2 regions of the Clostridium sp. LS3 genome follow, and region 1 is predicted to be linked to the other one. Evidence: predicted binding sites of a transcription regulator. Region 1 holds the regulator's gene; the other holds the start of a gene.
What was found. The regulator HrcA, encoded in region 1, represses chaperone genes, less so after heat shock. The targets are predictions, from matches to a motif close to TGTTAGCACTCNNNNNNNNNGAGTGCTAACA.

Region 1 (4,445 bases):
GTCCTTGTAGGATGGAAAGTATGTAGGAGCAGCTGAACTTGCTAGTATTACATCCTTAACACTAAAGTCAGAAGTTGAATTTTTAGAAAGATTATTAAAAAAAACTGGCTCCCAAGATGGTTTATTAACTCCCTTTACATCAAAAGCAGGAATAAAAATATATTTATTTAAATCACTTATTTTAAGATCATCGCTAAAATAATTTGAAATAATATTTTTTAAGTTAGTATTACTAAATTTTGGCCTAATTAAATTAAAGTGAGATGGTGAAAATATTTTTTTTGCTACAGGAATGCTATACAAGTTGTTTAAATCTTTAATAGAGATATTATTAGCTAAGAGAGCAGCTATTATTGAACCTGTAGAAGTACCAGTAAACAAATCTATTTCATCTAAAAAGCCAGGATATTTATGACAAACTCTAGAGAGAATTTCAACGCTTAAAGCTCCTTTAATACCACCACCATCAAATGCAAGTATCTTAAAAGTTTTCAAAATAAATGCTCCTCATAAATTAATATATAATTAATTTATTCTAAATTATTTTTATTGCTAGTTATATTTATAAATAAAATTCTTTACTTAATAAATATATTTTGTAATTAAATTTTAGGATTATAAATATATATAAATTGTATAAAATTTTAGGTGAGGTGGATTTATGTTAGAGGCTAATTTAAGAGATATAAAAAAGAAAGGGAAAACTTTAAGGAATTTAGGAATGGTAACAGGTACTCTTAAAAGAAAGAATGGAGAAATATGTCTAATATCAATGATTGGGCATAAGCTAGAAACACATCTTTTAAGAAATGGCTTAAAATCAAAAATTCAATTGAATTTTGAAAACAATATAATAAATACAAGAATAGAGAGAGTTCAAAAAGATATAATATTTCATAATGTAATCAATATAGATTTAGTGGAATTATAGGAAATAGGAGAATAGATTAACATGTTTAATCTATTCTTCTATTTTTAGCTTTAAATTTTTGTTTAGTTATGTATAATAGCAATAAAGAGAAATTTACTTATAGAAAGAGTGATAATAAAATGAGAAATTTAAAGGAAATAGCCCTTTATATACATATACCTTTTTGCAAGCAAAAATGTTTTTACTGTGATTTTCCATCATATGCTTCAATAGATTATCTTAAGGAGGATTATGTAGAAGCATTGTGCAAAGAAATAAATGAAAAAGTAAAGGATTATAAAATAAAAAGTATATTTATAGGTGGAGGAACTCCATCATATTTAGAAACACATCAAATAGATAATTTACTAAAAACAATAAGTAACCTTAACTTAAATAAAGATATAGAGTTTACAATGGAGTGTAATCCAGGTACCTTAGATGAAGAAAAATTAAAAACTATGATAAATGGCGGAGTAAATAGAATAAGTATGGGGTTACAAGCTGTTCAAAATTCCTTATTAAAAGATATAGGAAGAATACATAGCTTTAAGCAGTTTGAAGAAAATTTCAACTTAGTTAGAAAAGTTGGGTTTAAGAATATAAATGTAGACTTGATGTTTGGATTACCAAACCAAAGTGTAGATGAATGGATAGAATCATTAGAAACTATAGCAAAATTACAACCAGAGCATATATCTGCATATAGCTTAATTGTAGAAGAAGGTACGCCATTTTATAAACTTTGGGAAAGGAATAAATTAATACTTCCATCAGAAGAAGAAGAAAGAAGTATGTATTCAATTACTAAGGAAATATTAAAAGAGTATGAATATAATCAATATGAAATATCAAATTATTCTAGAAGGGGATATGAATGTCTTCATAACAAGGTTTATTGGAAATGTGAAGAGTATTTAGGAGTTGGTTCAGCCTCAAGTTCACTTATAAGTGGAAAAAGGATAAAGAATATAGAAGATGTAAAATCTTATATAGAAAAGATTAATAAAGGAGAACCTATTGTCGAGGAAGAGTTTCAAAACTCACAAAAGGATGATATGGAAGAATATATGTTTATGGGACTAAGAATGATGGAGGGAACAAATATAATTAAATTTAAAGAAAAATTTGAAATAGATATTAACAGTATATATAAAGATGTTATAGATAAAAATATAAATAAAGGACTACTTACATTAGAAAATAATAAATTAAGGCTCACTGAAAAGGGAGTGGAGTTATCAAATGGTGTTATGAGTGATTTTATATTATAAAATGGTTTATATAGAAAAATTAAGAATGTAATAGAAAATTTAAGAAAAATAATAATAATTTAATATATTGAAATTATATTATTTAATTTATACTTTTATGAAATTGACAAAAAAGCTAATAAGGAATATATTGATATTGTAGTCATTAGCACTCAGTAATAATGAGTGCTAACAGATAGAGGTGATGTTATGGCTATTGATGAAAGAAAAATAAAAATACTTCAGGCTATCATTAATGACTATATCATGACAGGTGAACCTGTTGGTTCAAGAACAATAGCTAAGAAATATGATTTAGGAGTTGGGTCAGCTACAATAAGAAATGAAATGGCTGATCTAGAAGATATGGGGTATCTAGAACAACCACATACATCTGCAGGTAGAATACCTTCAAATAAGGGGTATAGATTATATGTAGATAAGCTAATGGAAACTGGAAGGTTAACTCGAGAAGAGGAACTGAAAATTAAGGAGTACATTATAAATTCAGCAATGTATGAGGTTGATAAGATAGTTAAGAAAGCTTGCTCATTGTTATCAGAGCTTACTAATTTAACTACAGTAGTGCAAACTCCATCTGTAAGAAGTAGTTATATAAAATCTATTCAATTACTTACTATTGACAGTCATAATTTGGTTTCAGTTATAGTAGCAGACAGTGGAGTTATTAAGAATCACAGAATAAGGGTAAATAATATGCCAAGGCCTGAAACTATTCAAATGATAAATGAAGTCTTAAATTTAAGGCTAAGAAATTTAACAATTGAAGAAATTAACTTAGAAGTAATAAACAATCTTAGAATGGAACTGAAGGGTTTTGATGAAGTTTTTAATGGGATACTGCCAGCTTTATATGAAACCTTGAAAGAGGCGAATAATACAGAAGTATTTGTTGAAGGTACGACCAATATATTTAACTATCCAGAATACAACAATATTGAGAAAGCAAAAGAAATCCTTTCTCTTATAAATGATAAGGATAGTTTAATAGATTTGATAGAGCCAGGTAATGATATTACCATTAGAATAGGAGAGGAAAATTATTTTCCAGAAGCTAAAGATTGCTCTATAATATCTGCTGAATACTCTTTAGATGGTAGACCAATAGGAAAAATAGGACTAATTGGACCAAAAAGAATAAATTATTCAAAGGTTATTGCCATTATGGGGCAAGTTATGAAAGAGTTAAATAAAAGCCTAAGAAATCAAATTATAGAATAAAAGAGATGAGGTGTTGTTGTGGAAGATAACAGAGAAGTGAGAGAAGATTTAAAAGATGAAGCATTTGAAACAGAAAAAAATGAAGATATAAATTCTACTGTTGAAGCAGAGACAGATGAATCTTCAGATGATATAGTTGAAGAAATCTTAGAAGAAAAAAATGATAAGGAAAATGAGCTAGATATTATGAGAAAATTAAAAGACGAAAATAAAAAACTAAGTAACGAGCTAGATGCTTTAAAAGAAAGATTGCTTAGAATATCAGCTGAGTATGAAAATTATAGAAAAAGAACAACTAAAGAAAAAGAAGGTATTTATACAGATGCTTGTACAGATGTATTAAAAGAAATGATACCAGTATTAGATAATTTAGAGAGAGCTATAGCAGTGGATGGAAACGTAGATGATTTAAAAAAGGGTATTGAAATGACTATAAAAGGATTTAAGAACTCTTTTGAAAAATTAGGTGTTGAAGAAATAGATTCAACTGGAGAGTTTGATCCAAATCTTCATCAAGCTGTTATGCATATAGAAGATGAAAATTTTGAAAAGAATTCTATAGCTGAAGTATTCCAAAAGGGATATAAAAGAGGCGACAAAGTAATTAGATACACAGTAGTAAAGGTAGCTAATTAATATTGATATAAACAAAATCTATAAATTGAAAGATATAGTTTTTAGGAGGAAATAAATTATGGGAAAAATAATAGGAATTGATTTAGGAACAACAAACTCATGTGTAGCTGTTATGGAAGGTGGAGAACCAGTAGTAATAAGCAACTCAGAAGGAGCAAGAACTACACCTTCAGTAGTTTCATTCCAAGCTAATGGAGAAAGATTAGTAGGTCAAGTAGCTAAAAGACAGGCAATTACAAATCCTGATAAGACAATAATATCAATTAAGAGACATATGGGAACAAACTATAAAGTAAATATAGATGGAAAAGATCATTCACCACAAGAAATATCAGCAATGGTACTTCAAAAAATTAAAGCTGATGCAGAAGCTTATTTAGGAGAGTCAGTAACTCAAGCTGTTA
Region 2 (4,445 bases), 1.3 Mb from region 1:
CTAAAGGATTATCCTCAATTAATATTTGAAGCTCACTCAACAGATTATCAAACTCCAAAAGCATTAAGAGAAATGGTAGAGGATGGATTTATAATATTAAAAGTTGGACCAGCATTAACTTTTGGTTTTAGAGAAGGTATATTTGCATTAAATCTTATAGAAAATGAATTATTAAGATATAATCCAGATGTAGAGTTGTCTAATTTTATTGAAATATTAGACTTTAGTATGCTTAAAGAAACTAAAGACTGGATAAATCACTATTCAGGAACAGGAGATAAAATTAAGCTAGAAAGAAAATATAGTTTATCTGATAGAGCTAGATACTATATGCCAAAGGATGAGGTAAACTTTGCTTTAGAAAAATTAATGAGCAATTTAGAAGGTATAGAAATACCTATGACTATTATAAGTCAATTTATGCATGAACAATATAAAAAGGTTAGGGATGGAATATTAAATCCAACAGCAGAGGATTTATTAAAAGATAGAATAGGTGAATATATAGACGACTATTTATATGCTGTTGAAGAATAAGAAAAAGACTTTCTAATATAAATTATTTTTAATAAAGGACATGCACTTAGACATGTCCTTTATAATTACCAAAACAGTTTTCTGAATATTTAGAATAAAGCTAATTGGAATTAATTAACTGTTATAATAGTATTGGGGAATATTGGTTTAAATTTATTTATATAGGAGGATTTTGGTATGTTTCAATTTGAAACTCAGTTAAAAAAGCTTAAGCATGAGGTTTTGACAGAAGTAGCTAAGTTGGCTAAGGAAGGTAATCTAACAACAGAATCAATAGAAAAAATTCCTTATGAGATTATAAAAGGGGAAACAGCTATGTATAGATGCTGTGTATATAAGGAAAGAGCTATTGTTTTAGAGAGAGCAAAATTAGCAGCAGGGTATTTAGCTAATGGAGATAATATAGATGATGAATTTGTTGATATTAAAGAGGACGATCAAATAATATATGTTATTGAAGCTGCCTGTGATAGATGTCCTATAAATAAATATAGTGTTACAGATTCTTGTAGAAACTGTTTAGCTCACAAATGTAATGAAGCTTGTAATTTTAATGCGATAACTTACGTAGCTGGAAGAGCATATATAAATCAAGAAATTTGCAAGGAATGTGGAATGTGTAAAAAAGCATGCCCCTATAATGCTATTGCAGAAGTTATGAGACCATGTAAAAGAGTATGTCCTACGGGTGCTTTAGATATAGATCCAGATGATAGAAGAGCTATGATAAAAGAAGAAACATGTGTTAATTGTGGAAGCTGCATGAGTGCATGCCCCTTTGGTGCTATTTCAGATAAGAGCTTGATAGTTCCAATATCAAAGAGACTAGCAAGAGGTAGAAAGATGTATGCAGTAGTTGCTCCAGCTATAACAGGACAATTTGGGGCGAAAATATCATATGGACAAATTAAAAATGCAATTAAAAAGCTAGGATTTGTAGATATGATAGAAGCAGCTTGTGGAGCAGATGCAGTAACTGTACATGAAAGTAGTGAATTTATAGAAAGATTAGAAGAAGGTCAAAATTACATGACAAATTCCTGCTGTCCTGGTTTTCTAAGTTATGTGGAAAAAATGTTTCCTACAGAAGTAGAAAAGATATCAGGAACTGTATCACCGATGATTGCAACAGCAAGATTTATAAAGCATAATGATCCAGATGCAAAGGTTGTATTTATAGGGCCATGTACTGCTAAAAAAAGCGAAGCAGTTAGAGAGTCAGTAAAGGATGCTGTTGACTATGTTATAACTTTTGAAGAGCTTTTAGCCTTATTTAGTGCCTTTGATATAGAAGTTGAAAAGTGTGAAGATACTATAGTTGATGATGCATCAATATATGGAAGAGGATTTGGAGCTCATGGTGGGTTAACAGCTGCTATAGAAAATTATATAAGAAGTCAAGGATTAGAAGTTAACTTTAATCCTGTTAAAGTATCTGGCGGAATAGAAATAAAGAAAACTATGACTATGGCTAAAATAGGAAAACTGCAAGGAAACTTTATTGAAGGTATGATGTGCGAAGGAGGATGTATAAATGGTGCAGGAGCACTAGTTACTCCTTTTAAATCTAAAGGTATTTTTAATAAAATAAATGCACAAGCAACTAAAAAGTCAGTTATAGATAATGATAATCTTGATGAGTATAAGAATATAGACTTAGAAAGATAAATTAAATATAAAAATATAAATTAGTTAATATATACGAGGTTTTTATATGATAATAACATTTTACGTTATATGATATAAACCTCGTTATATTATATTTTAAAATATTATGTACTTATAAGATATATTACGAGAGTGGTAGCCATATTCTAACTAGTAAAGCTAAAATTCACAGATTTTAATATTCAGCATAAGATAGCATTAGTGTTTTTATTAGCCATTTTTTAATATATTTTCTTATATATTTTTTAATATAAGTGTAACAATGATAGATACAATTTATTGGATGTTTTTGAAGTATTATGTAAAAGAAACAAATTCAAATATAATCATTATTAAATAATATATGGACATATATGAAATTAAAAGAAAATAAGTAAAAGAGTGAGGAAATATAAAATAATTAATGAAAAGTGGTAATATTTATTATATACAGGGTAATAATATATGAAGTAGCGTTTGAAAAAATCAAAGCAAAACATTATTATAAAGTTATTAGCACTTGAATATGATGAGTGCTAATAAAGAGAATTATTATTAGAGGTATAAATAGGAGGGATTTTTTTATGAACATTAAACCACTAGCAGATAGAGTAGTAATAAAGAAGTTAGAAGCAGAAGAAACAACTAAGAGTGGAATAGTTTTAACAGGAACTGCAAAAGAAAGACCACAAGAAGCAGAAGTTGTAGCAGTCGGACCAGGAGCTATAGTAGATGGAAATAGAATAGCTATGGAAGTAAGAGTTGGAGATAAAGTACTTTATTCAAAATATGCAGGTACAGAAGTTAAAGTTGATGGAGAAGAATATACTATTTTAAAACAAGATGATATCTTGGCAATAGTTGAATAAGGGAGGAATTAATTATGGCAAAAATGATTAAGTTTAGTGAAGATGCAAGAAGATCAATGCAAATTGGTGTTGATACACTAGCAGATACAGTTAAGGTAACTTTAGGACCAAAGGGAAGAAACGTAGTTTTAGATAAAAAATTTGGATCACCACTTATTACTAACGATGGAGTTTCTATAGCAAGAGAAATAGAACTTGAAGATCCATATGAAAACATGGGAGCTCAACTAGTTAAGGAAGTAGCAACTAAAACTAATGATGTTGCAGGGGATGGTACTACAACAGCAACTCTTTTAGCACAAGCTATAATAAGAGAAGGTTTAAAAAATGTAACAGCAGGAGCAAATCCAATACTAATTAGAAATGGTATAAGAATGGCAGTAGATAAAGCTGTTGAAGAAATAAAAAATATTTCAAAGCCAGTTAATGGAAAAGAAGATATAGCTAGAGTTGCAGCGATATCAGCAGATGATAAAGAAGTAGGTAAGCTAATTTCTGACGCTATGGAAAAGGTAGGAAATGAAGGCGTTATAACTGTTGAAGAATCAAAATCAATGGGAACAGAATTAGATGTAGTTGAAGGTATGCAATTTGATAGAGGATATGTATCAGCATATATGGTAACTGATACTGAAAAAATGGAAGCTGTTTTAGATAATCCATTAATTCTTATAGCAGACAAAAAGGTTTCAAATATTCAAGAGTTACTTCCAATTTTAGAACAAATAGTTCAACAAGGCAGAAAGCTACTTATTATAGCTGAAGACGTTGAAGGTGATGCTATGACTACATTAGTAGTTAATAAATTAAGAGGAACTTTCACATGTGTAGCTGTAAAAGCACCAGGTTTTGGAGATAGAAGAAAAGAAATGCTTCAAGATATAGCTACTTTAACTGGAGGAACAGTTATATCAGAAGAACTTGGTATAGACATAAAAGAAGTAACTGTTGATATGCTTGGACAATGTGAAAGTATTAAAGTTACAAAAGAAACTACTACAATAGTTAATGGAAAAGGAAGTAGCGAAGCTATTAAAGAAAGAGTATCACAAATAAGAGCTCAAATTGAAGAAACAACTTCAGAATTTGATAAAGAAAAATTAACTGAAAGATTAGCAAAACTTGCAGGTGGAGTTGCAGTAATCAAAGTTGGAGCAGCAACAGAAACAGAATTAAAAGAAAAGAAATTAAGAATTGAAGATGCTTTAGCAGCAACAAAAGCAGCAGTTGAAGAAGGAATAGTACCAGGTGGTGGAGCTGCTTATGCAAATATAATTAATGAAGTAGCAAAGATAACTTCAGATGTACCAGATACGCAAGTTGGTATAAATATAATAGTAAGAGCTTTAGAAGAGCCAATGAGACAAATTGCAACTAATGCAGGAGTTGAAG

Region 2: the regulator HrcA is predicted to act here: its motif matches at 2,696-2,726, upstream of groES (co-chaperone GroES).

Annotation. Positions count from the first base shown of each region.
Region 1 is NZ_CM143921.1:3,148,375-3,152,819, reverse strand. It holds gene ACZJV1_RS14850 (patatin-like phospholipase family protein) at 1-495, opposite strand, end outside; gene ACZJV1_RS14845 (hypothetical protein) at 662-931, shown strand; gene hemW (radical SAM family heme chaperone HemW) at 1,051-2,184, shown strand; gene hrcA (heat-inducible transcriptional repressor HrcA) at 2,374-3,405, shown strand; gene grpE (nucleotide exchange factor GrpE) at 3,424-4,041, shown strand; gene dnaK (molecular chaperone DnaK) at 4,100-4,445, shown strand, end outside.
Region 2 is NZ_CM143921.1:472,632-477,076, forward strand. It holds gene ACZJV1_RS02380 (class II D-tagatose-bisphosphate aldolase non-catalytic subunit) at 1-537, shown strand, start outside; gene ACZJV1_RS02385 (4Fe-4S dicluster domain-containing protein) at 715-2,205, shown strand; gene groES (co-chaperone GroES) at 2,769-3,053, shown strand; gene groL (chaperonin GroEL) at 3,068-4,445, shown strand, end outside.